DNA from 4 places in the Paenibacillus sp. GCM10027626 genome. Region 4 is predicted to be linked to each of the others. Evidence: riboswitches for the same ligand, from Rfam matches in the RefSeq annotation. Region 4 holds a riboswitch; each other region holds the start of a gene.
The links. A riboswitch is a leader RNA that binds a small molecule or an ion and turns the genes downstream of it on or off. The one in region 4 is predicted to bind cyclic di-GMP.
Positions count from the first base shown of each region.

Region 1: another riboswitch for cyclic di-GMP. It lies ahead of ACFQ0N_RS09160 (Ig-like domain-containing protein); the one in region 4 lies ahead of ACFQ0N_RS18250 (transglutaminase domain-containing protein).
Region 2: another riboswitch for cyclic di-GMP. It lies ahead of ACFQ0N_RS26325 (SpaA isopeptide-forming pilin-related protein); the one in region 4 lies ahead of ACFQ0N_RS18250 (transglutaminase domain-containing protein).
Region 3: another riboswitch for cyclic di-GMP. It lies ahead of ACFQ0N_RS28610 (MucBP domain-containing protein); the one in region 4 lies ahead of ACFQ0N_RS18250 (transglutaminase domain-containing protein).

Region 1 covers NZ_JBHTHC010000003.1:476,273-483,734, reverse strand. Annotated here, with positions in the region: gene ACFQ0N_RS09175 (ABC transporter permease) at 1-744, opposite strand, end outside; gene ACFQ0N_RS09170 (cache domain-containing sensor histidine kinase) at 925-2,715, opposite strand; gene ACFQ0N_RS09165 (response regulator transcription factor) at 2,699-4,336, opposite strand; cyclic di-GMP riboswitch class I at 4,679-4,777, shown strand; gene ACFQ0N_RS09160 (Ig-like domain-containing protein) at 4,966-7,462, shown strand, end outside.
Region 2 covers NZ_JBHTHC010000016.1:86,946-94,407, reverse strand. Annotated here, with positions in the region: gene ACFQ0N_RS26340 (hypothetical protein) at 1-250, opposite strand, end outside; gene ACFQ0N_RS26335 (NAD-dependent epimerase/dehydratase family protein) at 243-2,435, opposite strand; gene ACFQ0N_RS26330 (DUF4832 domain-containing protein) at 2,592-4,007, shown strand; cyclic di-GMP riboswitch class I at 4,142-4,229, shown strand; gene ACFQ0N_RS26325 (SpaA isopeptide-forming pilin-related protein) at 4,367-6,424, shown strand; gene ACFQ0N_RS26320 (class D sortase) at 6,495-7,151, shown strand; gene ACFQ0N_RS26315 (SMI1/KNR4 family protein) at 7,290-7,462, opposite strand, start outside.
Region 3 covers NZ_JBHTHC010000019.1:95,198-102,659, reverse strand. Annotated here, with positions in the region: gene ACFQ0N_RS28610 (MucBP domain-containing protein) at 1-1,695, opposite strand, end outside; cyclic di-GMP riboswitch class I at 1,875-1,961, opposite strand; tRNA gene ACFQ0N_RS28605 (tRNA-Gly) at 2,558-2,631, opposite strand; gene ACFQ0N_RS28600 (hypothetical protein) at 2,748-3,011, opposite strand; gene ACFQ0N_RS28595 (discoidin domain-containing protein) at 3,188-7,462, opposite strand, start outside.
Region 4 covers NZ_JBHTHC010000009.1:38,586-46,047, reverse strand. Annotated here, with positions in the region: gene ACFQ0N_RS18260 (YhcN/YlaJ family sporulation lipoprotein) at 194-985, opposite strand; gene ACFQ0N_RS18255 (superoxide dismutase family protein) at 1,146-1,697, shown strand; gene ACFQ0N_RS18250 (transglutaminase domain-containing protein) at 1,753-2,574, opposite strand; cyclic di-GMP riboswitch class I at 2,589-2,669, opposite strand; cyclic di-GMP riboswitch class I at 2,713-2,793, opposite strand; gene ACFQ0N_RS18245 (response regulator) at 2,785-3,954, opposite strand; gene ACFQ0N_RS18240 (TetR/AcrR family transcriptional regulator) at 4,771-5,373, shown strand; gene ACFQ0N_RS18235 (hypothetical protein) at 5,376-5,660, opposite strand; gene ACFQ0N_RS18230 (response regulator) at 5,751-6,152, opposite strand; gene ACFQ0N_RS18225 (MHYT domain-containing protein) at 6,184-7,462, opposite strand, start outside.

The sequences.
Region 1 (7,462 bases), on a different contig from region 4:
GGCAACGAGCGGATTATGGAACACAAAATACTGGTCGAACCCGTTGGAGAGCATGTTGCTGATGCTGAGCAGCAGCAAGACGATATAGGTCGGCATCAGACCGGGAACGGTTACATTCATAATCGTCTGAAAGCGCCCCGCGCCGTCAACCTTGGCGGCATCAAAAAGCTCCTGATCGATCCCGGCGATCGAGGCCAAATAAATAATCGCGCCCCAGCCGAGCCCTTTCCAGACCGCAACGGCAGTCTGAACGTACCAGACAGCCTCGCCATTGCCGAGAATATTCGTCGGTTCGCTAATGATGTGCAGCTTGATCAGCAATGTGTTGAACAATCCCTCGACTGAAAATACAGAGAAAAACAACGAGAAGACGATAAACCAGCTAATAAAATTCGGCAGTGTCGTTGTTGTCTGCACAATTTTTTGGAAGGTCTTATTTTTCACTTCCGACAGCAGGATGGCAAAGATGAGCGGCAGCGGCGAAGTGAGAAGGCCGAGAAAGCTCATGGCCAAGGTGTTTTTAAGCACATTAAGCAGTTCGCCCCCGTCGTTCAAAGTCAGCTCAAAAAATTTCAAGCCGACAAATGGTGTCTGGGAGAGGGGGATTCCCGGCTTGTAATCGAAAAAAACATATACCCAGCCAAACAACGGTAAATAGTTGAACAAAAAAACGAGCACGATAAACGGCAGCGCCATGAGAAGCAGGGACAGCTTGCTCTTTGTAATCACCGGTTTCTTTTGCATAGGCCAACTCCAAATTGTTTATTTTCCTGTTCGTTAGGATCAGTATAGAGGGCAGACCCGCCGGGAGAAATAAAATAAGCTACAAAATGATGCACTTTCTTATGATTGAAAGAAGAAATAGAAAGCGGGAATAGATTCGTGTCTACTCCCGGCTATCTTTTCTGTACTTTTTTTACGATTTTATTCCGCGTGCTCGATTTTGGGGAATTTCAGTGTAATGGTCGTTCCTTCTCCCGGGCTGCTGTCCGCCTCCAAGCGGTAGTGGGGGCCGAAGTGCAGTTGGATGCGCTTGTTCACATTTTGCAGACCAATGCCAAAAGTTGGACTGTCCGCACCGTCTAAAACATTTCGCAGCAAATGCAGCCGTTCCGCTGTCATGCCGCCCCCCGTATCGGAGACGGCAAGCGTGATTGTGCCTTCTTTTTCCGCCGCCGCGATGTGAATGCTGCCTGTATAATTTTTTGCTTCTATGCCGTGAATGATGGCATTTTCAACGATAGGCTGCAAAATAAAGCGAAGCACCTGACAATGCAAAATCGTTTCATTCAACTGCCACTCGATCTGGATGCCCCCGCCGTAGCGCATATTCATCAGCTTGACGTAGTTGTCGATATAGCCGGTTTCCTCGCGAAAGGTCCACATCAGATCCGAACGGTTAAAAATCGGTTTCAGCAAGCTGGCCAGCGTCGTCAAGCTCCCCGCAATGTTGTCCGCTTTAATGACAACCGCCATCCATTTGATCGTGTTCAAGGTGTTGTACAAAAAATGCGGCTGGATTTGGGACTGAAGCATCCGGATTTCCAGCTTTGCTTTTTGCTCTTCCGCCCGCCGATTCTCGTCGATCAGATTGCTGATGCTTTCGGACATGCGGTTGAAGCCTCTTGCCAGCATGCCGAGTTCATTGTTAGCGGTGCTGTTCAGCTTGATCCCCAGATTGCCTTTCTCCATCTCCAGCATGCCTTGCGACAGCTGTTTGAGCGGTTTGGTCAGCTTGCGAATCCAATAATACGAGATCAGCAGCGCCGCGGCGAGAGCAACGGTAATAATGCCGATCATCGTATAACGCAATGTCCAAATATCTTTGACAAATTCACTTATAGGCACAAGCTTGATGACGGTCCAGCCGGTATCGCCCAGCCGGTAGTAGACCGCTTGCATGTCTTCAGCCGAAAAGCTGCCGAAGGAGCCGGCGACCCGGTCCAGCAGCGAGTCCGGCACCTTTTGGCCGAGACGGGACGTATCGGTGTGGGAAATAATAATTCCCTTCTGATCGTAAATATACATTTCGCTTCCCGGCTCTCCGCTCAGCTTGTTATAAGTGGCGGCCAGCACCTGCTGATTCATATTGACGACAAGCGTACCGGCCTGATCGTTCTTCATGATCGATTTGACCCCGCGCATGGAAGATAAGAGGACAGGCAGCTCATCCTCGGGCCGATAAACATAATTTTGAAAATCCTTCGCCTTGGTTGCGCCCAGCCAGATCAAGCGGGGAAAGGCTTCCTGGGCCTGATTGTAAAGGGATGTAACATAGAACCAATGCTGTTTGGCGGCGTCTGTCAAGTAAACGGTGGCATGGGCATCGACGCCGACAACGGTGCCGAAATTCGTGAACAAATAAATGGATGAAATATGCTCATAGTTTTTCAAAATAATCGAGGTTCGTTCCATCACTTTATTGGTCAAATTGACGCTGTCCGCAGGGGAAGAGGTGCTGACATCCAGATACTCCTGAATGCCGGGATCGAGCAGAAACAATTTGGACACTTTGTCCACTTCCTGACGCGACGCTTCAACACTATTCTCCAGCTGCTGAAACAGCCGCAAGGTCGATTGCTCCGACCGCTTTTGCAAAATGTCCAACACGCCAAAGTAGATCATAACTGCGCTGACAACAAGCACGGCCATGCTCATGATCATAAAAGACAAGCTTAAACTTGTCCGCAGGCTGCCGTTACGCCTGCTCATCATTTTTCGCATCATCCTGTTCACCGTCTTTCGGCCAATCGGCGACCCACTGCCTGCGGAATTCCCGCGGGCTCATCCCGGTAAAGCGCTTGAACGCCCAGCTAAAATAACTCTGGTTGGCGAAGCCGATCCTGTCGGCCACTTCATAGGTTTTCATATACGTACTGAGCAGCAGTTCCTTGGCCTTCTCGATACGGTATTGCACTAAATAATCAGCATAGTTTTGCCGCATTTCTTTTTTGAACAGGCTGCTTATATAATTCGGGCTCATCTGGACGTGCTCTGCCAGCTCCGGCAGCGATAAATCGCGGTCATAGTGCATCTCGATATATTGGAGTACTTCGTTTATTTCTCTGCTGACAGCTCTTCGTTTGGCGTGATGCTTCGCAAGATCTGCCAAGTATTGCTCATAAATGGCGATTGATTGTTGCAAGGTATCCGCTTTCGATATTTGCTCGGCATAAGCGGTGAAAATTTCCGGAACATTGACATCGGTCAGATGCATGGAGGTAATCGGCCACAGCAGCCACTGCATAAACTGCTTCTGCACTTCTTCTTTGGAAGTGAGTAGGCCGGCTTGCAGGAATAGGTTAATCTTTTCGGTGAGCTTGCTTTTGTAATGTTCACTTACTTGCCATTTCTCCGGCAGGTAGAGCAACTGCTCCCGCAGCGCTGGAGCCAGCTGCAGCGGCATGTTCCCGTCCGCTCTAATATCGGCGCCATTGCCGTGAAAATATTTCCGCGCCAGCGCCTGGACGCTGAGCCGGTATTGCTGCTTTAGCGCATTCTCGCTACTGCCGATGCCACTAATCCCGAAGGAAACGGTAGCGTTAAAGTAAAGATCCATCACTTTGCGAATATGCTGCAGCATTTTGTGAAGCGTCTCCCAAGTTTGCTGCTCACTCGGCAGATCATGGAAGCTGGCCATAATCATATAGCGGCTTTCCTCGTCGTGAAACACTTCGCTGCGCGCATATCCGCTCAGCACCTCATCCAGGACGTTGAGCAACGACATGCGAGTCAATTCGCCTTTATAATCCTGAAAACGGTTTCGCAGGAGCGTGTATTGATCGATTTCCATGGCGCAGACGATGAGGCGGGACGGTTTGAGGCGCAACTCCATTCGCTCCGCAATGGAGAAAAACTCTTGATCCGTATAGCGATTGCGAAACAAGTAGTCTTTGAACAGATTTTCTTTGGCAACGCCATGCTCGATTCCTTGGGGCTTTGCAGCCGGACCTACAGAAGCGTTCAGCTCGGATTGAAGCCTGTGCAGCAAAGTTTCAATTTGCTCCGTAGTCATCTCCAGCTTGAGAATATAATCGCTGACTTGGTGCACTAACGCTTTGCGTACGAGGTCGAAATCTTCCAGACAGGTAAGAATAATGATTTTGGCAGGCCGCTCAAGCTCGCGTATACGTGCGATCAGCTCCATGCCGTCCATCACCGGCATTTTAATATCGGTAATGACAATATCAGGTGCCTCCCGCTGATACGTCTCCCATGCTTCCTGACCGTTGGAGACATCGGCAATTACCGCCATCTCATATTTGGCCCAGTCGATGGCTGTCTTCAAACCAACTCTTACAAGCATTTCATCCTCGGCAATCAGCACTTTATACATATGGGTGTGTCCACCTCCGTTCGTAATGGGTAATATTTAACTCTATTCTCGTTATGCCAGCAGCGTGTGTCAATAGCATAACAAAATGGACTGAACAAGGATGTAAAGGGATGTCAAGGGTTTGTATAGGTTGGGATGGTAGACTGGAAGTATATTCGGAAAATGCGAACTGTGTCGTGAGTGATACATACTAAAAGATGCCGGATTGCTATAGAAGGAGGGGGCAGAGAGGTCAGTAATTTGTTTAGAAAATGTATAGATTTGTCGAATATAATTAATTTTTAATTATCCCTTAAAAGGAATTTCAACAGAGAGTTTATTCCAAATGTTACATAAAATCTCGTGCGATAATAGCAAACCCGTTGAAAAGCGGGGACGCAAAGCTTAAGGGGCTAATGGATTTGCTGAAGACGCGAATGCCAATGCCAGCCAGCTGTCGAATACGACGGAAACCTCCGTCTAGCGTATGCGCTGTGATGGAGGTTTTTATTTCCAAGGAGGCCTTGGCATCTTTTATGGAGGTGATGATTAGGAGTTTCAGAAATCTCAGTATCACACTCGCATTGACCGGTTAAAGAGAGGAAAAAAGATGATTTAGAATTTGTAGTGAGAAGGAGGAAGGATAGATCGTGCATTTATCGAAAGTAAAAACTTGGAAAAAACAATTGGCGATGTTGCTTGCGTTCGTAGTTGCAATTGGAGGAGTACCTTCAGTATTTGCTCCAAAAACAGCAATGGCTGCTGACACAGCTCCTGAACTCATAGTAGACTATGAGTTTTCTGATCCGGGAAATGGGGGACTGCCGGCAGATAATAAAAAAGGTTCTACATTAACAGTGGTTGAAGGTGTTTATGGCGGTAAAACTTATGGCAATACGACAACTGAATATGGTACAGACAGTGCCGGGGACTACTGGAGGTGGACCTCCGATAAGCAAAGAGGCGGCGGTTTTACCCTAGACATTGACCCGAAAGGAAAAAGTATTGATAAAAGTTATTCGGTTGGAGTTCGTTTTTCTTATGACACTCTCAACAGCAGCTGGACTAAAATTATTGATTATAAAGATAAGACCAAGGATCAAGGGTTTTACTTTGACAGTGACAAAAAGTTGAAGTTTTTTGATGTTGGTACTAGTGGGAAAACATCAGTGCAACCAAAGCAAATTATCGATATTATAGCTACAAGAGATGCAACTACGAAAATGTTTACTGCTTATATGATCGTAGATGGTGAATTTCTTAAGGAAATAGAAGTTGATGACTCAAGTAACGGCGCAACGCCTATTGTAGTCAATAACAAGATTCGTTTCGGTTTCTTCCATGATGATTATATATCTGGTGGAGATGAGAAGACAACAGGCGGAAAAGTGTATTCCATCAAGTTCTGGGATGGGGCAATCACGCCAGCTGAGGTTCTGAAAGCTACAGCGGCCAAAGGCACTGAAGTTGGAACAACGACAGTATCGGTAACACCTGCTAGCGGCAGTAACTCCTATAAGGTGCTTGTTTCGGATAAGTTGCTCCCATTTCCGCTTCAAGGCGAGCAGGTTCCGGCAGGAGCTTCTGATTACAACTTAGGTGATGACATTCCAGATGTAGATGCAAATACCAATAAGTATGTAGGTATATATGAAGTTGATGAGAATGGTAATATCATCAGTTTTAAACAAATTACTTTAACAAACGATGATATAAAAATGCCAACACTGGAGATCGAAAAGCCAGCCGATACTAAAGTTTTCGAGAACAAACCTGAATTTACAGGTAAGACGGAAGCAGGCGTGCAGGTAACTGCTAAAATAAAAAACAAAAACGGTGAAATAATCGATGAACCACAGGTGAATGTAAACGATGACGGAACCTGGAGTTTCCTCCCAGGAAGTGAGCTGCCGGATGGTGACTACACGATTGAAGTAACCGCAGACAAAAATGGAAATTCGGTAACACAAACGAAGGATATAACGGTAGACGCCACGTTACCTAAACTGGAAATTGATAAACCAAGCGGCAACAAAGTGTATGTGCCTAATCCTGAGTTTGGGGGAAAAGCGGATCCAGAAGCGAAGGTGACAGTAACGCTCAAAGATCAAGACGGCAAGGTGATTGAAACCAAGGAAGTTCCGGTTAAGGAAGATGGAACATGGAACTTCACGCCGGAGAATGACTTGAAAGACGGCGCGTACACAGTTGAAGTGACTGCCGAGAAAGGTGGCAAGTCGAGAACGGAAACGAAGGACGTAACCGTCGACACAACAGTGCCGGCATTGGAAATCAACGAACCAAGTGGTAATACCGTAACGGTAGCAAAACCAGAGTTCAAAGGAAAAACAACCCCAGGAGCGACGGTAACCGTTGAAATTAAAGACAAAGACGGCAAAGTAGTTGGCAAGCCGGAAGTAACAGTCAACTCGGACGGAACGTGGAGCTTCTCGCCAGATATTGATTTGCCGGATGGCGAGTACAGCATTGAAGTAACCGCTACGAAAGATGGGAAATCCACCAAAGAGAAAAAGAATGTAACGGTGGATACAAAGCTGCCATCACTGGTTTCTTTAACACCTTCAAGTGGAAGCTTAAGCCCTGCTTTTGATCCAGCTAAGGGTTCATATACGATGACTGTAACCAACAGTGTATATGAACTGAAGTTTACGCCAGTAGCAGTTGATCCAGGCTCGAAAATTGAAATTAAAGTCAACGACGGTTCATTTGCCATGGTAGCAAGCGGCTCTGAGAGCGGAGCGCTTCCGCTGAATGTCGGTGACAACAAAGTAATCGTCAAAGTAACCGATCGTTATGGCAAAGTGAAAGAATATGTCGTCACAGTAACACGCGAAAATGCAAACACAGATGGAGGAAACTGGTGGATACCAGCACCGGGTCCAGGCCCATCAACAACAGCCAATATTATCACTAGCGTGGATGGAGCAAACAACAATTTCGCAACTGGAACAACAAAAAAAGATGGCGACAATGAAGTCACAACCGTTCAAGTGGATACCGGCAAGCTGAATGAGATTTTGGCAGACGGCAAGTCACATCAGTTGTCAATCCGCGTACCAGGCCAAGGAGAAGTCGAAGTAAAAGGCTTGACCGCAGCGGATGTGAAGAAGCTGGTTGACACAGGCT
Region 2 (7,462 bases), on a different contig from region 4:
CAGGCTTGCTGAGAGGCTTTATGTTAGCGGCGCCAGACAAGTCGAAATGATCGAAGATCCGCTGGTTTTTTTCCAACTCTTCTGCCGAGCGGTTGCGCTGCGGCCAAAAAGCAGGCAGCAAAAAACCGACAACAGGCAGCCCTATGGCGAGGGCCATTCGCATGGCCCATTCCCGTCTGTCGCCTCTGGAGAGCAGTCCAATTAAAACTCCGCATACAATAACATAGAGTATATAGATCCACTCAAACATATTGTTCATCCTCTTTTGTCAGGTGAAGATATATGCCGTTGCTCTTCAATCGTTCCAGCACATGGGCAGCTTCTTCATTAGTAGAATTGCTAAGCAGCACCATTATTTCACCATGCTCTCCGGCTCCAATATAATCTGTCTCGCGGAGCACGCGCGAAATTTCATTTGACCAGTCGAGCAGGTTTCGCTTACCGGGGGAAGCAGAGAGCAAGACGTAGTCAATACCATGCTTGGACTTGGCCTGTTCTTTGCTGTTAACAATTTCGAGAAATACCTCCGGTTTCAGAATGGAAGTGCCCGGAAGGTAACGCTGTTCTTCTGTAGCCTGTACGTAGGCAAGGGCCCGAGCCAGTGCTGAAGAAACCAGTTCGACTGTGACGCTAAACAAGTTCTGGCTGGACAAGGTGAAATTTTCGAACGGCATATTGTAAATCGCAATCACAATGACCGGTATGCCATTATTGAAGACCGGAGCGGCAAGCATCGGAGCATGGCCATCCAAGTCTTTATTCACAAATAACGTACGTTCCTGCAGCACATGCCGGGCGAATGGCTCTTCGTCTACCTTGAGCGATTTGGCAGAATTAAAGGAGCCGCCACTTGAGTGGGAGACCAGCCGCAAATAAGTGCCATTTTTATTCGTCGTATAAATACAAATACCTTGTCCTTTCATCGTCGATTCTAGTACGCTTATAGTAGAAGTAAATATTTTTTCCGGCTCGAGACTCTCCAGTTCCTTCGTTACAGAGTAGATCTTGCCGAAGCTGTCATTGTTGTTCAGCACTTGCATCTGCAAGCCATCTTTTACAAGGCGTGTCTCGTTATAAACATCGTTAAGAAAGGTATATTTCTCTTCCAACGTCGCTTTGCTTTCTTCGAGTGTATGTATCTTGAGATTTTTACGCTCGATTGCGTAGCCGACGATCAGACCGATGAATAAATAGACGGCTGTATGGAAGAAGAAATTCGTATCATTCAATAGGGAAACCATCTCTCGTCCGTTAAATAATTGTTGGTAAATGAACAAGAAGATGGAGAGCGCAACTGCAATTAGTGATTGACGATTGCCGTACAAAATACCTAAAAAGATAATATAAACCAGACGGAAGTCGATCAAGTCATACATAGTGTCTTGCAGCGATAAGGTTGCCCATGCAGTAATAGCAAATGCGAGCAAATTTTCCGCGTAGGGAAGCGATGCCCTGAAGAACTTGGAAAAGGAAGAAGTCTCGGTTGTTGTCTCTTCTTTGTTGGCAACAGCCTCTTTACTCTTCTGATCTCCAGCAAACCATTCGTATGTTTTTTTAAGACCTTCTGAAAAGGAATACTTTGGCGTCCAATCCAGTGCATTCTTGATCCGTGTATTATCCAGTGTTGAACGATAGATATCTCCGGGGCGGCTTTCTTTATATTTAACTTCTATTGGCCCGTGAAGAGCGCGCAGCGTTTCCACAAGCTCGTTCACACTTGTTTCAGTATTGGTAGACAGGTTGTAGACACCGGTCAAAGTAGAATAGGAAGCGCGATAGATTGCATCGGCGACATCTTCTACATAAATAAAATCGCGTGTTTGTCCGCCGTCTCCAAAAACAGTGAGATCTTTGCCTGTGATTGTACGTTCATTGAAAATAGAAATAACGCCACCTTCCCCAACGCTGCCTTGGCGAGGGCCGTATACATTAGAAAAGCGGAAACATATAGTTTCCAAATTATATATTTCTTTCCATTTTTGGCAATAAGTTTCTCCTAGCCATTTGTTCAAGCCATAAGGCGAAATTGGGTTTCCGGGCTCGCTTTCGGGCAGCGGCAGACGATCGTTTTGACCGTAAATTGCAGCAGATGAAGCAAAAATGAATTTTTTCACACCATATTTATGTGATAATGAAAGCATATTGGACAAGCCTAAAATATTGGATTTTGTATCAAGTCGGGGATTACTCATGGAAGTGGTGACATCGACTTGTGCTGCAAGGTGGACAACTGCATCGAATTGTGTGCTGCGAAAAATCTCCTCGCATTTGCGGTCTTCGACTGGTAAAATATAGCCCGTATGCTTAAAATCAATATTTTTTTTATTGCCTGTGGACATGTCATCCACTAAAAAAACTTCATAGCCTTCCTTGTGGAATCGCTCTGCTACGAAAGAGCCGATAAAGCCGTAGCCGCCTGTTACGAGTACTTTCATCGTTAGGTTCACCGCTTTTATATGAATTTTCCATTAGAAAGTTGTAATAATTATCAGTATACAACAACGAAATATACAATACACCAAGAATCTATACAAATACTGAACAAATTGTAAAAAAGGACTATTTCGCATTTTTTGAGAGGTGGGAAAACCATGAAAAAACAGTTATTTCGTCGAATTATGGCACTTTTTTTGTTTGCGCTCATTGCTGGTGTGTCTAGTGTCCTAATCTTTAATAATTCGGATGCAGCCAAAGAGGTGAAACGTACTTTGTTCAAACCGGTTGAATCAGAGGAAGTGCTGGCAAACCCCTATATAGGCTTTGTTGCAGATGCAAGAACTACCAGCGACATCGAACAGCCTGTACGTCTGGCGCATGCAAATATGACTTGGCGGGAGCTTGAGCCGGAAAAAGGAAAGTACGCTTTTGAAGAAGTGGAAAAAAAGTTCAACATGGCTTATTGGAAGGAGCAGGGAGTGCATCTGGTCATTCGGGTCATCCTGGATTACCCGCGCAGCGAATCTCATATGGACATACCGGACTGGCTTTATGAAGAAATAGGCCATAAAGGGAAATGGTACAGCATGGATTATGGTGAAGGTTTTAGTCCAGATTATACGCATCCCGCTTTAATTAAAAATCATGAGCTGCTTTTAAAAGCATTAGGGAAAAGGTATAACAACAATCCGCAGATCGCTTTTGTGCAATTAGGGAGCGTGGGTCATTGGGGAGAATGGCATACAAAAAATGATGGCGATACAGCGATCGTTTTTCCTAAGCGCAGCATTACCGATCAGTACGCCACTCATTATGCGAAGTCGTTTCCAGACAAGCATCTGCTGATGCGGCGCCCGCATGAGATCGCTGTGGCTTATGGCATGGGACTGTATAATGATGCATTTGGCGATAAGCGCTCTACGATCGATGAATTCTACAAATGGTCTACGAAAGGTTATACTTCATGGCTGACAAAGGAAAAGGAGCCTGCCATGTTGAATTATTGGACGAAAGCGCCGAGCGGTGGCGAGTTCATGCCCGATTCCAATTTTATGAAGGACAGCAGAATTGAAGAAACGTTGCGTCAAGCGCGCATGACACATGTTTCGTGGCTGGGGCCAAGTGCGCCCTATCGTGAGGAAGATACAAAGTACCAGAGCAATATTGACCGGTTTTTGAAAACGATTGGTTATCGCTTTGTCATCACCGAAGAATCACATGAGGAGACTGTCAAGGCCGGGCAGAGTTTGAATATTGAATTGCAGGTGAAAAACCGGGGTGTGGCGCCGTTTTACTATGAATGGCCGTTCGAGCTCTCACTCTCAGACCAGAACGGAACAATTGCAGTAAAAATGAACACGGATCAGGATATTCGCAAATGGCTTCCCGGAACAAGCAAAGCAGTCTTTTCTCTACCGCTGCCTAAAACATTAGCCGCTGGCACATATACGGTTAACGCAGCAATCATTGACCCGAGCAATGGCAAGCCGGGGGTCGATTTTGCTATTGAGGAACGCCGCGAGGATGGTCGGTTTGCCTTAGGGACAGTGAAAATTATGGCTATAAAGTAATATCGGCACAACTAATCCATCTTACCTATAAAATTAGTAAAAAAGTGTTTAACAAATGTGTGGAAGATTGTGATAAAATGGAATCAAGTCTAGCTTCTGCCGGAATTTATAGCTGTATCGTTAAATAACATATAACATGAAAATCGCAAACCATTCGAAAGGGTGGGACGCAAAGTCTGAGTCTAACGCATTGTATAATGCTATGACCGTTCGACTGCCATGATTATTTTATCGTGGCAGTCTTTTTTATTGACCTACAGCATAAAACTGAGCAGAGACTTATAATATGTAAATGAGGTGAGAAATTGGCTCATTTAGTGCGAGTTTTGAAGAGTAAGAGTTATGGAGTATTAGCTTTTATGTTGCTCTGGGGACTGTTCGGCAGCTTGATCCTAGCGCCGTCATCTGCTATTGCAACGGGGGATCCTGGATTTAATTATACAGTAACCTCCAATGTGTACGAGCTCAATCGCGGCGAGTATATTGCATTAAAGGTAGAATATGAAGCGAAACAGGTGGGGGCCATAAATGAAGGCGATCAGTTAACGTTTACGTTGCCTTCTATATTAAAGGATGTAACGCCAAAGTATCCGCCCGAGCATATTCGCGATTGCTCAATAACGGAAAATGAAGAAACTTCGCAAACTGAGGTAACTTGCACTTTCGGTGCTAATATGCAGTCAGGCCTTAAAGGGTATATGCTGCTAGAGGCGACGCTAAGCTGGAAGGCTGAGCCGGGGACATTGCCGATTGTGGTAACAATCAAAAATATGGTTACGACGCTCGATGTTACGATTGTTGATCCCGGTAACGGCGGTCCTAAAGAAAATCTGATAGAAAAGTGGAACGGCAATCTAGGATTTGATGAAAATCACAACGGTGTCGTAACAGATCCGGGAAAACCTATCGAATATTATATTCGTGTAAACGGTGCACTGAAGGATTTGAAAAATGTAAAGGTCGTGGACTATATCCCGCCCGGTCTTGAATTAGTAGAGGATAGTATGAAGTTCTATGTTGATTCCCCGTATGAGGAGGAAAATCTACTAAAGAAGCCGCCACATTGGAGCGTTAACAATAATGAAATTCATTTTGATTTTGGCGATATCGAACGGGCTTACTTCATTAGATATGAAATGAAAATCGTTGATCTAAAACCAGAGTATAACAATAGCGCGAAAATCACCGCTGACGGTGAAAAAGAGTATACAGCGGAAATCGTAAAGCTCGGTAAAACTGCGGGAGCGATCAATGTTCTTAAAAAGGCAGACAAAGAACTGCTGTCCAGCGATCAAGGATCGGATCAAATTGTTAATTATACGATTCAGTTCTACAGCTTTGGCGAGTTCAAGCAGAACTCCATTGTTGTAACGGATTTGATTGACAGCCGCGTTGATTTAATCGAAGATTCAATTGTAGTTACAGATCAGTTCTCCTATACGTATGACCCGGTTGAGCACAAGCTGACAGTTACTAATGATAACCGAAGCATTAAAGCTGGCGAACAACCTAAAATTGAGTACAAAGTCGATTTCAGCAGACTGGAACCGGGAGCGAAAGTAAGTAATATTGCCAATGTGGGCAATGTGCCTACGAATGAAGTGATCGTGGAGAAGAAAGGAAAAGATCCGGAGATCCCGAATCCGAAGCCAGATCCAGACCCGGAAGGCAAAATCGAAATCGTTAAAGTCGATGCCGACGATCAAAATAGGAAACTGGAAGGCGCTGCTTTCACCTTGAGCCGCAAGAATACTGAAGGGGAACTGGTTGTTATCGCCTCGAAAACAACAGATGCAGACGGCACTGCAGTATTCGAAGGTTTGAAGTATGATGATTATGTTATTCAAGAAACCGCCGCACCAAAGGGCTACCAATTGGATGGAACGAAACATTCGGTTTCACTCCAATCACCAAAGGTTTCGCTTACTTTCACAAACCAAAAAGAAAGCACGCCTAATCCGAAGCCAGACCCGGATCCGGATCCTGATCCAGAGACTCCCTACCCTTGGAATCCTTACCCAGGTACCGAGAGTCCGAAGCCGGATCCTAATCATCCAATAGATCCTGTAGAACCGGTGACGCCGCAAAACCCGAATGTGCCTGTCGAACCGACAGATGAAGGGGAATTAGTGACTATCGTTGATGAAGAGGTGCCGCGCGGCCAAGCAGATGGAGCTGAAAAGCCGGATCTGACTGATGAACTTTTGGAAGAACCCGCTATAATAGAAGAAACTGTTTCTGTTGAGACAGAGGCCGTCCCGCTAGCGGGCTTGGGAGATAAAGTAGCCGCAGTAGATAAGCTCCCTCAAACCGGAGAAACTAGCCCGACTCCTTATTATTGGAGCGGCCTTGGATTGTCTGCGCTTGGATTATTGTTGCTAAGAGGCAGGAAGCTGAAGAAGAACAGCCAGCAATAGGTGGAATCAAAGAAAGAAGTAAAGGGACTCTGCTCCCTTTACTTCTTTCGGTTTGAAAAGAGGCATAAAGATGCGAAAAATTGCGGCTTTACTCATTATTGCGGGTATTATTGTTATGCTCTATCCGTCTATCACGAATTGGATTGATGAGCGGCGGGAAGCCAGGCTGCTGGATGAAATGGAAGATGTTATGGCTGCCTATGATACAGAGGCTGCGCCTCAGGTTCAGACCCATTACAGGGGACTGGACGATATTTTTGATGAAGAGCAGACGGAGCCGGAGGCTGAGATGGTGCCGGAGCCCGTAGCGGTGAACGATGACGATGAAGAGGCGGTGCCAATCGCTACCTTAGAAATCGCCAAGATTGATTTGAAGGTCCCGGTGCTTGAAGGAGCGACTAAAGAGAATATGCGGCATGCGACTGCACACATGAAAGAAACGACACCGCTTGGTGAAGTAGGCAATGCTGCCATCGCCGGCCACCGCATGCGCAAAAAAGGAAGGCTCTTTAATCGGCTGAATGAAGTAGCTGTAGGCGATCAGGTTGTCGTCAAAAAGCAAGGCCACGAATATGTCTATACCGTGTTCAACACAACAAGGGTAAAACCGGAGGATGTATCGGTACTTAATCGTAATGATAAGGATAAGGTTCTTACGCTTATTACCTGCGACCCGCTTGTTAATCCCACTCATCGTTTGATCGTCCACGCCAAAATAGAAGAATAATGTTATAGAAGCGAATCAGCATACGGATGCAGATTCGCTTTTTTCGATCTTATGGCATTTATAAGTTTCACCCTATACACATTTCTAAGGGAAGAAACTTGTCTCGCACCAAGGACCGCGTCAGCCGTTTCTTCTCAGTCAAGTCAGTATCCGGCAATGATTCCGCTTGAGAAATTGCATCATCTCATCGAATAGCGTCCCGCTATCAGGTTCGTAAAAAACCGCGATTTCCCGCTCGTACGCATAATTAAACCGTACGTAGCCCCCCATGGATTGGAAAAACAATATTCCAGTATATTCGTTCTCGATCA
Region 3 (7,462 bases), on a different contig from region 4:
TGCCGGGGTATCGAATACCACCGTATACTTGCCATATGGCACTTCAGTAAACGAATAGGCTCCATTGGCATCGGTTGTCGCATCGGCAACCTTATTCCCGTCTTTATTTTTCAGCGTCACTTTCACGCCTTTAAGTGGCAGGTCGGTTGATTCATCCGTTGCCGAACCGCTTACGGTCGCTATAAGCTCCTGTTGCGAAATGTAGCCGAACCAAACGGTCGCCGTTGGATTGGTTCGAGTAAGATTGACACGGGTCGGATCGTCACCAACCTTGAGTACGTACCCATTGATGGACGGAGCCGCCACCGAGTAAGTTTTGTCTAACTCCAGCGCTCTTTCTCCATTCTCTTCAAAATGACCGCTGAAAATCTCCTGTGCCAGCTCCGGACGCTCTACTACAACGCCATCTTTATTGACCGGCTGGCCCTGCTTATTTACTTTATAGCCTTTAACATTGATCGAGCCTTTCCCGTAGCTTACCTCCGGAACGACGAATTCCTTGGTCGTCTCCGAACCGTTGGCATCGATGTAAGTGATGGTTGTTGTACCGTTAGTTGGATACAACTGAACCGGGTTCGGATTTTTCGCCATATCCATGCGAACCGTATAGGTCAGCGTCGCCGGCTTTCCTTCTTCAATATTGCCGCTTTCCCAGCGGAACGTCTCCGTGGCCGGATCCCATTTCACCTCACCCTGGCTTGCTTCATACGTCCCATCAACAAGGTTGAACATATCTCCCATCGGGTCAATAATAACCGGGTTTCTGGCAGCATAGGCAAACTGTCCTGTCAACTGATCGAATACTCCCTCCAGTTCGGAACTGCTTGAAGCATAATAACCGCCATTCTGACTGTTCTTGAGCACATAAGTAGCATTTTTGTTATTACCGACTTCCAGCCCAATGGAATATATGGTGACTTTGTCATCGTTCATAATACTGTGCGCTTCCGACAAAGTCGCTATGCCATTTGTTTTGACTTTGAAGCCATTTACCTTATACTCCCAATCCCCGTACCACGTATCTAGATCGTAATCTGACCCTGACCCTATGACCTTACTGTAGTCGAACTTGGAAAGAATAAAGTTATATTTCTTATCTGGCCACACATAATTGGTAGCAGCACCAGCCTTATAACTGTATGTCGGCTCGCCGTCGCTTAACAGCACGATGGCCTTGGCTTGCGCTGTACTCTCGGCCAACAGTTCCCGGGCCCGATGAAGGCCTGCCTGAATATTCGTACCGCCTGATGCGCGAATATTGTTAATGGACGATTTCAGCTTTTCCTTTTCAGCGGCCCCTTTAAAACCGGAAACATCCTGAGCACCTTCATTAAATGTTACAACCGCTATTCTTGTGTTTGAATCAGGGATAAGAAGCTCATCGACAAATCGGTTTGCCGCCGTCCTCGCATTGGACATCCTTTTGTTACTGTCCATGCTGCCCGACTTATCGATGACAAGCACGACATCAGAAGTTGTCTCCAGATTTTTGCCCTCTACGGTCAGCTTAATCTTCCATTCCCCCGGTGTACCGGTGGGCTCTGCTTGCTTGTTCAGGTTAATGGCGCCGGGATTGGGCCAAACGAGCTCCCCGCCTGAGGCCCCGTTCGCATAAGCTTGTTGAAAAGGATAACAAGCATTAACAATCAGTGCCAAAGCAAACAAAAGGGTTAATAACTTTCTGCCAACACCCATTTCTTTGATATCACTCCTTTTCCTGAATACCAACAACATCGGTTTGGGCTGCATTACAAAAGGCGATCACCTCCTCCTGCATAGTCAGTCTTACCTTTAGCAGTAGAATCTCTATTGACGATAGCTGCGAGTTTACTAGAAAAACAAAAAAAATCGCCGATTGCATCATCATCTTGTGAAAATGCAACCGGACGATCATAAGTCTTGCGACTGTTAGACTCCTGGCTTTGCGGCCTAACCTTTCGGTTAGTGTGCCCTATTCGATTGGTAAATTTGACCCAATAATTGTAACTTCACACGAGATTATAACTTCATATTTTTCTTTAGTCAACCATTTTTTTGAACTTTTGAACTTTGTGTTATTCGTGATAAAGTCACCCACTCTCCCCAATCAGGTCTCATCAGCCCCCGTCTGCCTGCTTATAATTTCACTTACAACCTCAATGCTCAATAAACGTAATTGCCAAAAGGACCCACCGAAACTGTGTCGTCCCTTTCAGCTTTTTTTGATGAATGCCAGTATACGGGACATAGTCCATCCAAGTTTCGGCCTACAAAGACGTCTATTTGGGCTTGGGCCCTCCAGAGGTTTACAACAGCGCAACTCTCGGGCGAACCGGACCCTCCAGCACAAACAGAAGTTGATAGAACGTATGATGATGCCAGGGCACCCGATATCCTCCCAAATGCTTGCGCTTTGTAGATTCGGATTTTTATGATCAAGCTATGATTTCACTATCGGCTTCTTGGACATGAAGAGAAAAGTTACTAGATATAAAAGGGAGCATAACCACGTATATTTGAAGATTTGCTGTCCCATAGAAAAGTAGATATTCATAGGCAGGGAACAAAAGTCTGCTTCTGGAGCGGGTGATGGGAATCGAAATCACGCTATTAGCTTGGAAGGCTAAAGTTCTACCATTGAACTACACCCGCAAATTTGATGGTCGGGACGACACGATTTGAACATGCGACCCCCTGGTCCCAAAGTAAGTGGTGGGTCTGTTAAAGTGTGTTATGATGTTGCAAAAAGACTTATCTAGTGCGGTCTATCAAATTTGTTCAGTTAGCTCCGATTCCGGAACGAATCCGCTGCCATAGACCGGGATCGCGAACCGCAGCCGGTTGTCGACTCCTGCTGCGGTTCGCGTCAGCACGCCTCCCGGCGCATACGTATAAGTGGGCGCCTTCATCAGCGCTTCCCGATCCCAAGAGCCGGCCGCCTGGCCGAACCCTTGCTGTTCCACAAGCATCATATACTGCGCATACCAACGCACAAGAAAATCGTTGGCATGGTTAATATGATTGCCGGTCATATCGTTTAACGCTTCCGCGTCAGCGGCAGCCCCCTCGGGGGCCATTCTGTCATGAATACAAAGTTAGATTTTTAAATGAGTACTCCATCAGGTTCGGGTTAGTTTTTTATTTGAGCTGACACGTGCTTCCTTGCGAGGCTGATCCGGAGAATAATATCCAGATTAGCCTCGTCCGCTTATAGAGTCAACAGCCGATAAAGCACCTGCACGGCCTCCGCCCTCGTAGAGAAAGCCGGCGCGGCCAGCCTCTTTCCGTTACCGTTCATGATACCAGCTTCCACAAACCGCTGCATGGCGGTCCTGGCATACTTGGCTACACCGTCCGAGTCGGGGAAGCTTTTCAAGGTATGCCCGCTTGATCCCGTCGGCAGCTCGCCTAACGTTTCCAACGCCCGATAAAGAATGACCATCATGTCTTGACGGCGAATAAAAGACTCGGGCGAGAAATTGCCGCCGCCTGTGCCGGATACCAGTCCAAGGCGTTTCGCCGTGCCGAGATATCGGGTATAGTACTTGTTCCCCGCATCCGCGAAGCCGCCCGTTCCGTCTGCGTCCGCTTCGATGCCGTAGGCGTTCATAACCATGATGAGGAAATCGGCACGGGTTACATTTCGTTCAGGCGCGAATAAGCCGCCACCCAAACCCCTGACAATATCTCTGGCCGATATGAACGCCACGGCCTCATGGTACCACGCCTTACCGGCAACGTCCTTGAAGCCGACTTCGTTGTAGCCAACCGCGAACGACATGAATGGTGCGGTTTTGATCCGAACGGCTCCTTTCGCGTCGTCATACCTGCCTCTCGCAACGTTAAGCTTGCCGGCTTCGTCGATCGCGTAAGCGATAATGGCATTCTTCTGCTCTCCGGGCTTCGGTGTATAAGGGATGTGGATTTCCGCGGCGCCTACGCCAAAGCTGTCCAGCTTCTCCTCCCCTGCCATGACGGCGAAATCATAAACCGGCCGGTCTCCGATCTTGGCCTGCGCTTCCAGGGTCAGAGCGCCGAAAGCGGCTTTGGATATACGGATGCTGATATTCCCTGCGTTCGCGGCGGCGCTGAGGGAAGCCACGGCTTTGGCGTCAAAAGCAACGCTCGCGATCCCCGCATCGATTCGCAATGACCATGAAAAGGCATTGGCCGTGAGCCTCCATGCATCCCCTGGGAAGTCCACAACGACCGCATCTGCTTTCTCCGCCGACTCCGCCCGGATGGCGACTTCCACCTGCTTCCCTTCGGCTAATAGCTCCATCGCCTTATTCAACAGCTCCGCCATCAAACGGTCGTCTACTTGAACGGACGCCTTCCCGGTCGACGGATCCAATGCCGCTTTCAAGGAAACCGATACGGTCGTTACGACTCCGTTCCGCGTGATCGAAAGCTCCGGGAGCGGTGCAGGAGCTGCGCCCGGCGTTACCGATCCTCCATCCGACGGAATCGAAGGATTGCCCATGTCGATGTTTCCCGTCCCATCGGCCGGCTCGCGGACATAATCGGGCGATAACGCAGGTTCCGACACCCGATAAACCGTGATCTCAGCGTCCGCCGGCGCCTCCCCTCCGCTTATCCGGATATATCTGGCCGTAATGGAGGGAAACATCGCCTGAACGACGCCTTTCTTGCTGTCGATCGCCTTGTACACCTGCGACCAATCCCGGCCATTCGCCGAAGCTTCGATGCGAAAACTCTTTTCTGACGGATTGCCGTCAAACGCCAGTTGGATGCCGTTTACCTGCTTGTCGGCTCCCAAGTCCAACAAGCCGTCTTGCGGGAGCATGCCGGACGCCACCGTTTCGACCCGCTGTTGGATTCGGATCAGGTCTAGAAACGAGAGGTCAATTTTGCCGTTCGGCAGTTCAAACCGCACATATCGTACGTTCTCGCCTTCAGCCAACGCAGAGGAGAGACGGGTCGCTTCTTTGCCATGCCAGTCTGCCAGCTTCGTCCATTCCGTTCCATCGTTCGAGACACTCAATGCAACGCGATCAGGAAGCAGCTGCCGCCAGTTCAGGTCGTCGAAAGCCAACCAGCCAACGCTCGCATCGGCGCTGCCGTCCACCGCTTCAAAGCGCACCTTGCTGCCTGCATGCCCCGCGGCATCAATCGTCAGCATCTTAAAGCTAGAATCGTCGGGCGGCGCTGTCCTTCCGATTTCGTTTCCATCCTCGCCCACAAGTCGGTAATAATTGTTCCCGTTGTCGCCATATCCGGCTGCGAGGAATCGAACAAAGTCCGCTCTGAGCGTAAACGGGACGCTCGTGATCGTGCCGACGGCGCCGACTCCACCGGCACGGGAATCCTCCCATTTCGAACCTCTTGCGCCTACGGTTTCCGGATGCTCCGCAACGCCCGACGGCGCGCTTCCGAATGCTGTTCCTGTCGTCGTCCATGTCGTATAGCAGCCGCACTCGAAGTTGAAGTTGTCCTCCTGCGTGATGCTGTCCAACGCCAACCAAGCGTAGCCGCTGGCGGTATCTCCGTCGACCATGCGAAACCGGACCGTCTGGCCGACCAGATCCGAGACGTCCCAGAACCGTTTGATGAATTGGTTCAAGGGCTGGGATTCCATGCCGGGCGGCGTGGCGATGCGAAGACGCTCACCACCTTGACCGATCAATTCGTAGTAGTTTTTAGGCGGATCCCAACCGTCTTGTCCATTCCAACCGGCGGCGAGGAAGGTCAAAAACGGTTTTTCGATGACGAACGCTTTCGAGGTGAGCGTACCTGTCGCATTCTCGCCGCTCACCAACGAGTCCGCCCAATACTTGCCGTTGTCCGTGCCAAGCGGCCTGCCCATCTTCACCGAGTTCGGCTCGGCCGGAAATGCGTTGCCAGTACGTTCCCAGCCGTCATAGGTGCCGGACTCGAACGACCAATAAGGATCCTCTATATGGTCTTTGTTGTTGTATCCGAAGAGATTTCCGAAAGCAAACCACCCGTTCTCCGTACTGTCGTTGCCTTGTACCGCTTCGAAATAAACCTGTTTGCCCTTCAGGTTAGATACGTCCCATGCCACTTGGCCGATCCCGTCGTTATCCGGCGGGTAGGCGATGCGCAAAACGGTCCCGTCCACGGCTTTCAAGTAATAAGCGTTGAATCCGGTCGGTAGAACCGGGGCATCGAACGGCTCGCCGGTCAGCATGATGTCATCGACCGCCAGCCAATCGAAGCCTCCGCCGTACTGCGCAGCTTCTTCAGCACCTACCGCGTCCACCATTTCGAAATAGACTTCGCGTCCGGCGTATGCCGAAACATCCCAGGCGTAGCTCCTAAACATGTCGCTGTCGCCTCTCTGGTTTTCGGGCGCTTGCTCGATCAGCACCTGACCGGTCTCCGCATCCTTCAAATAGAACCTATTGTTCAGCGGATACGGCCAAGGGCCAGTGTCGTAAGATATGCCGTTCCAGCCCGCACCTTTGAACGTCAGCGTCGGCCGATCGATGACGAAGTTTTTGGTTTGGAGCCTGCCCTTCAATTGTCCGCCAATCGACGAGGCGGCGTAGTGTCCGCCCCAATCCTTGACCCATCCAGCTCCGTCGGTCGCGGGAGCGCTGCCGAACACGTTCGTGTCGATATAGGCCAGTTCGCTCCAGTCTCCGGTCTCGAAGCCTGCGATAAGCTTGGGCGGTGTTTCCGGCGGCTTGGCCTCGGATACTGCTCCTTTATAACCCGAGGAGCGGAACGCGAGCACATCGTCCGTTACCGTGAACAGGCTGCTGGAGATTTTACCCAGCGATCCCGCTCCTCCTGACGAATTCGCCATATATTCACCGTTCGCCGCTTGTACGGGCGCGTTTCCAAAAGCGGACGCTGCGGTTTTCCAGCCGGTGCCGTAAGTTCCGTTATCGAAGGTTAAGCCTTCCATCCGGTGTTCCGCATCGAGCGCAATCGTTTGGATCGCGTAGCGGTTACCCAGGTCCAGCGTGATCAGTTGCTTGCCATTGGCCTCTTCGATCGTGGCCGAACCGGTGATGGCCCCTTCCGGACTCGGTACGTAAACGAATGCTTTCCCAGGCTTGAAGGTATAGTGGATCAAGCTGTCTTTTTCCCAATTGAGATCGATAATCGCGTCAACATTGTCCAGGGACGGGGCATGCTTGATGACCAGGACATCGTTCGCGCTTGCGGCCGCGTTTCTGGCCACCTCGATCACCTGTTTGCCGCTGTATGCGTCTTCACCAGCATCCACAACGTGAAATTTATCCGGATCGAAAGTAACGGTCCGCTTGATGCCGCGGGAATCTGCGTAATCGGATAGCAAGCGGCTCATAAACGTGTCTTTGAACATCGCGTTGTTCGCGACGGGAAGGGTGCTGAACAGCACGCTGCCCTTGCCTACTTTCAGCTCCGACATGATGACGTTGCCGCCCTCGTCTTCAAGCACGGGCACCGCGCCGGGTACGAGCCGTTTAAAAGCCTTGCCTTGCGACGGACCGTCGAGGCTGACGCTGAC
Region 4 (7,462 bases):
AACCAAACCAGTGGACATGGATTATGTTGCGCCGCTTTCGGGTTTGATTTAAATATAACATAAAATACGCGCAATTAAAAACTCCAGGCGCCCATAATCCTAGTAAGATCATGCCATTTGCGCCATCAAAATTAAAAAGCCATAATGCTCTTGTACGAATACAAGAACATTATGGCTGACAAATCTTGTCGGCTTAACGGAATGGCGCTGTAACTGTACGACCGATATCTTGAATCAGTACGCCGATATCATTGGCAAAATTGCGAACAGGGTGTCCATCCAGCGGCCTTATATTACTGCCGCCAAACGACCTTCCAGTCATGCCATCCAGCGACCTTCCAGTCGTGCCAGTCGTTCCAGTTGTTCCAGTTGTTCCAGTTGTTCCAGTCGTTCCATCCGTTGAACTCATTTGATGTTTCATGTTCGTGATGCGTGTGTGAAGCTTTTTGTCGGTTGTAATGTGCACCTTGTAGCCGGCATCACGCTTTTCCAGTGTACGCTTGACTTGTCGCGCTACAGCAGCGCCGTTTTGACCGGGTTTGACCTCAAGACCTACTACTGCATCACGTCCGTGAACGATAACAGTGGCTTTGCTTACACCTTTTACAGCCTTGGCTTGGGTTGCCATTCTGTCGGCAACGGCGGAATTATTCTGATGACCGGTAACTCCTCTTCCTGGGGCCGGAGACGTCATACCGTCATAATTATAAGCCCGTGGAGATGGAGTCGTCACGTGGTCATAATTATAAGTCCGCGGACCTGGAGTTGTTGGAGTTGGAGTTGTCATGCGGTCATAGGTATGAGCCCGCGGAGTAACGCCATACATATTTGTTCGGACACCATCTTTATAAATGCGGTTATCTGTCGTCGTACGGTATTGATTTGTTCTAACGCCGTCAGTTGTTCTTTTACCGCATCCTGTTGCCGTTACTGTTGTCGCCAAAGCAACCGACAGCAGCAGTACACCATAAGTTTTTTTGTTCATCATTATGATGATTCACCTCCTGCAGCTTAGAATGAGCATCTGACCGCCCTCTCATGCTAGGTAATATTACGCAATGTTGGTCACTTCGCACTAATATTTTTCCGGCCGGGAGGACATGCTATGAAGAAGAATCACAAACATTACCAGGAGGAATCCAATAATGAGGAAGTCATTAAGTAAAACGGTGCGCCTATTCAGCTGCGGCAGCTTGTTAATGCTGGGTGTCATCAGTTCCATCTCACCTGCTGCATTTGCCAGCTCCACAGCTCACAAACCGATCGCTGTGACCATCATTAATAGCGAAGGCAAGGAGATTGGAACGGCGACAATTGTGCAGCAGAAAAATGCGGTCCAAATCAACATAAAAGCGGAAAAACTGCCGCCTGGTTTGCATGGTTTTCATATTCATGAAACCGGTCTGTGTGAAAAGCCAGATTTCAAGTCAGCTGGCGAGCATCTGAATCTGACCCACAAGCATCATGGATTTAATAATCCGAAAGGCTTTCATACCGGCGATCTACCCAATCTTCTCGTTCAAAAGGACGGGACAGTAGAAGCCACCATCGAAAGCAAGGTGTTTACTTTGAACGATTTGCAAAAACCAGGCGGCACCGCCTTAGTTATTCACGAGAAGCAGGATGATTACGTAACCGATCCGTCAGGCAATTCCGGCAATCGAATCGCTTGCGGGGTTATCCAAAAAAAACAATGACAAAAAGGGAGTCCTGTCAGCAACTTGCAAGCTACAGGACTCCCACTTGTATTCATTAATATTGCTTTTCCACTTTGTAATTCTTGTCATCCTTGATCATTGGCAATGCTTTTTTTGTATTTTTCAAACCGGCATCGATCGTTGTATCAATTGTAACCCATTTTCCGTCCATTAACACTTCGTTCCAGGCATGGTACACATCTACATATGTTGTTTTTCCCATTGTCATTTTGGCGGGAATATCTACCGCGCGCAGCATGGCTGCAAATAACGCCGCATAACCATAGCAGATGTCTTTGCCATCCTTGAGTGTCCGGTCAATTTGCGGCAAATAATCGGTTGTCACTGTCTTGGCCAGTGTATTATCGTAAGCGATGTTGTTAATAATAAAATCATGGATCGCTTTCACTTTCTCCGCGTCTGTCTTTTTCCCTTTAATCAGTTCGTTTGCTTTGACAATCGCCTGGTTCTGAGCGTCCCATTCAATATTTTGTACCGTATTCAAGTATACGACATTCTGATCAGCCAGGTTCAGCTTCACTGTATCTTTGCCAATAACTTTATACTGATTTCCGTTTACCTGCTCCAGCAGTGTAACCGTATAGTCTCCGTTGCCCATTTGCAGCGGGAACCGCTCTTCCTTCACTCCGTTACGCACCGTGTAGGTGTAGGTTCCAGCGCCTTTTGCAATCATCAGCTTGATCTTGACTTTAGGTTCGGCATTGTAATGAACCGCTATAAGTCCTTTATTCAGTTCACCCTTGTCCAACCATGCAGCTTGTCCAGCGTTTGCCGCCGCTTGTACATTGCCGGCAGCACCAGCAACCGCAGCCAATAAAACAACAAACGCCATCAACGTCAGCATAAATTTACGCATATAAAAAAACTCCCTTCGGTAGCTGGCTGCCATCCTTGAGGGAAGGCCCTGTAGCTTTGCGTCCCTGCCTTTCGACAGGTTTGCCGTTATCGTGTAAAGTTTTTTTGCCATGCTATGAAATAAAAAAAGCTTGTTCATTTCGGTAGCTGGCTGCCATCCTTGAGGGAAGGCCCTGTAGCTTTGCGTCCCTGTCTTTCGACAGGTTTGCCATTATCGAGAATAGCTCACTTGGCGAGGATCAGCCTCGCTCCGATATTGCTTCCACCGCTTGTACCATTCATTGATGGTATGATGCACGTCAACCTCCAACTCGTCAGCTAACCGCGACTTTAACAAACGGTACTGCTCGTCCACCTTGGCACTTTCGCCCAATAAATCATAAAGCTTCATCAAGCCAAAGTAGCCCTCTTCTTCATACGGAAACAACTGCTGCATTCGCCCGTATACTCTGCTCGCCTTCATCTTCTGACCCTGATCAAGATACAGCTTAACCAAGGCGCTCATCAGCGTTATGCATTGCTGCCGCAGTCTCTCGCGCTCATGCTCAGCCCACAAATAGTCGTAGTCGGCCAAGTAATCGCCAGTGTACTGCTGCAAAATTTCCTCAAGCTCAATTACATCCTGCGAACTGCTGGAATCCAGCTGCCTGATGCTTTGCTCCCATATTTCAACATCTAATTCAACTGGTTGTCCAATCGTAAGAAGATAACCGGCTTCATGATTGCATCTCGTAATCGTCACCGATGTCAATCCTTCACTCTTCAACACCTTGCGAATATGATAGATTGTTGTATACATCTGCTGCATGGCCTTCGGTACATCCATCTCCGGCCAAAATAGCTCCATGATTGTTCCGTGATCGACTACAACATTGCGATGATGCAATAAATAAGCAAATAGCTCTTGCGCCTTGCTTGTCCGCCACTTAACTGCCCGTGGCTCCTGGCCTGGAAATTGAAAGCGCAGCGCCTTAAAGCAACATATGCTCGGCAACTTTGCTTCAGGAGTCTTCGCTTCTTGCCGCTTAACGCGCAGCCGCTGTACCGTCAGCCTTAGACGGTCCACGCGCACCGGCTTCACAATATAATCCAGCGCGTAAAGCTCAAAAGCGCGAACAGCGTAATGATCGTAGCCGGTTACAAATACAAGCTCGACATCCGGCAGCACTTCCTGAAGCAGCTCTCCCAGCTCAAGCCCGTTAATACCGGGCATATGAATGTCCAAGAAAACAACATCCGGCTTCAGAACACTTGCTTGCTCAATAACAACGCTTGGGATGGTATAAACACTTAAAACCTCAACCCCGCCAATGTCCTTCTCAAGCAGCTTCTTCAGCCTTGCAGCAGCTAGTCGTTCGTCATCAACTATGAAAGCTTTCATATCAAGGGTCCTTTTCCCATAGACTTAAGCATGGTAGATATTGTATTTCTATGACTCTAGTATATCACCTTATGTCGATTTTTCCTAGCCCGACTTCCAGAATTAAGTACATATTTCCTATGTCGTTTGTCGATATTTTGAACGATTGTAAATGAAGCTTTTAGGATGCTTTTCCCCCAAGCAGCTGCAACCAAACATCAGGCTCTAAGATTCCTCAATATTTTTTTAATTTCTTCCCTATGTTTATTTTCAGACGAAGGAAAAGCCCTTCATTTCGTCGAACTGAATAAGACATGACACCGCGAAAACCCGACTAAACCGCAAATAACGCATCCTGTGTCCGGGACACCTCTGAATTGGTCGGTATTCGACAAAATAGCGGATCGTGTGTCCACTTGGCTTAAAAAACACTTGACATTCTCCAACTCTAAGGCCAAACCAGCCGAATTTTATAAATTCTATAAAATCAAGAAGAAAAGGCTGACGCCGCTTACCCTGCAACCTCTGGTAGAAAATGCCTTGCGTTACGGTCTTTTAACTCGCGCAAATGGAAGTATAATAAAGATAGAAATCATAGATCGTCCTTCGCATGAAGCATTCGCCGTCATTGACGATAGGATCTGGCATGAGCGGGACATAGTGCCGTCACTCAAATCAAGGCACGTATATTTCCTTCAACATCCCGAAAATCGCTTCTACTGCGCAGCCCGCGGGAAGATTCCAGGCAGTAATGCCTGCGCTTGGAATCTTCCGGCTATGAACTTGTATGTATGCTGTACAAAAATTATAATCGTCTAAAAGGCCAATGGAGGAATAATGAGTAACAAAAAGGAAGAATCAAAGAAGAGAATTTTGGATGCCGCGAAGCAATGCTTTGCTGAGAGCGGCTACAACAACACTTCTGTACGCCAAATTTGCGATGCGGCAGATGCAAATCTGGCTCTAGTGTCTTATTACTTTGGCTCCAAGGAAAATTTATATTATGCCGTCATCGAGCGGCTGACACAGGATGTCAGCTCTTTATTCAACCAGGGGCAAAAGCAAATTGAAGAGCCGGCTGAGGAACTGTGCCATTTTATCCAGCTTTTCCTTAGAGCGCGTTATGAAAACAAGCTATTTCATATGATTCTCAAACACGAACTCTCATCCAGCGGGCCGCTCAAACAAGCGATTCGTAATATCTTGACCCCTTGTTTCGATTACCTGCGCACTATTTTAACCTCCGGCAAAGAACAAGACGTCTTTCATTTCGAATCGCTGCCCCAAATTGAAATGTACATCATTTCTATTCTTGTCTATCCCGCTTATGATTCCTTGCTTACTGAAGCATGGGCTGTCGGCCGAGATGCCGATGCCGGGCCAGATTACGAAATAAAGCAGACGACCCACTTTGTTTTGTCAGGCCTGTCGCAGCGATAAGCTTACATCTGATCATCGAAAAGCTGCTTTAATGCCTCTATTTTTTGCGGATTGGAAAAGTCTCGCAACGACAGGCAGGTTAATCCTTCATTGATTAAAGCTAGCTTAAGTGCAATGCGATTGGTCGTTTCAGGATTCCGGTATGTTGCTTTTCTTTGTAATATATCGAACAAATTACGTTTCCGCTTGTTCAGCTCTGCGGTCAAATACGTCACATCATCCTGCGATAATGCCGGAATCCTGCCGAATAATTTATTTGTCTTTCGTCTTGTCACGATTTCCAACATCGCTCACCCCAGTTTATACTCTCTCTGTTAAACACCAGTGTAAAACAAGGGTTTAATTTTTTCAACCGCTTTCTGGATGCCCCCTTACTTTTAGCCAATCCGATTTTTTTCAATTAACGCCCGATAGGCCAAATGATTGCGAATTTTTGCTTTTACCGATGCGGGATGGTACGGCTTGGCAATATAATCAATCGCGCCGGCAACTAATCCGATTTCGGCATCCTCGTCATGATCCAATACGGTTACAAATATTACCGGAATCGCTTCTGTTTTTGGATTTCTTTTTAAACGCTGACACACTTCGTAGCCATCCATTTCCGGCATCATCACATCCAAAATAATGAGATCCGGCTGCATTCGCTCGGCAAGCTCAAGTCCGTCCATTCCATTGACAGCAGATAAAGTATTATATTCATCGTCAATAATCGCTTTTATCAGCTCAATGTTCGTCAATGTATCATCAATGATTAATAAGGTATGTTTGTCTTTCAAGCTTGATCTCACTTCCATTTCGTAGATTTCGCTATACTAAGCCTTCGCGGGCCAATCGCGCGGAAACGGCGGCAAGTACCTTATGGAGTAATGAAATCAATTGTTCTATATCGCCGGCTATTTCCGCTACTTTCCCCTGCTTTACTTTCGACTCAAGCTCCCTCGTTGTTTCCGCAAGCATATCCATCGACATGTTGCCTGCCGCTCCTTTCAAATTATGCAGTTGAAGCTGCAAGCCTGCCCAATCCTGTTGTTCAACTAACTGCTGCAATTTCAAATCCAGCTCTGCCTGTTCCCGATAGAAGATCATATAGAGCTGATTGAGCAGCTCAGGGCTTCCGCCAAGGCGGTCAAGCAAGTCATAGGAATTCAGCAATCCGATCCCTTCATCCTGCTGCAAAGCATAATTCTCCCCTTCCTGCCTTCCCTTTATTCGGCTGCCTGCCTGCAGCCAAATACTCACCGTCTGATGCAGCAACTGTGGATCAATCGGCTTGCCAATGTAGTCGTCGATGCCGGCCTCCACACATTTTTGCTTCTCCCAAATAAACGCATTGGCCGAAACGGCGATAATCGGAATTGCCTGGTCTAACTGGCGAATCCTTTTGGTAGTGTCGTAACCGTCCATTTCAGGCATATGCAGATCAATCAGGATGAGGTCAAACGGCGGCAAACTTGTATTCGCAAGCCGTTTAATTGCCTGAACTCCATCAGCTACCGCTTCAATATTGCGGATATAAGGCTTTAGCAGTTCCTGCAAAATAACCCGATTGAGCTCCAAATCCTCCACTATAAGAATACGCGCTTCATCGGTTGCCGTTGCAGCAACCTCATTTTCGACAATTTCTTGTTCCGGCTGCCGGTGCTGCTTTCTTGCAAAGTTCGCATGCATCAAATGTTCTACGGCAGATAACAGCTCAAAATTTAATAACGGCTTTTGCAATATCCAATAGTTTTCCGTCCATTGCTCCATATCCCCATTGAGCTGCTCGCGATGCAAGCAATTTACCAATGTGAATATTGGAATACTATGAACTCTTGCCTGCTCTACTATTATTGCTCGTTCGTCCTGTTCAGCATTTCCCTCCATCTCCCAGTCCAGAATAATAAGATCAGCGTATGGCATACTTGTTGACTGCATTTGCGACAAAGCTTTCCTGGTCCTTTTGCCGTCCTTGTCGAGAGCAATCAAGTGTCCTTCGGCCTGCAAGGTCTCGACAATAAATTGGCACATTGCATTATTGTCGGTTACGATAGCAATATGCAGCTTCTTCTCGACCGTCTCCTTTGCCGCCGGCTGTTCAATTTCT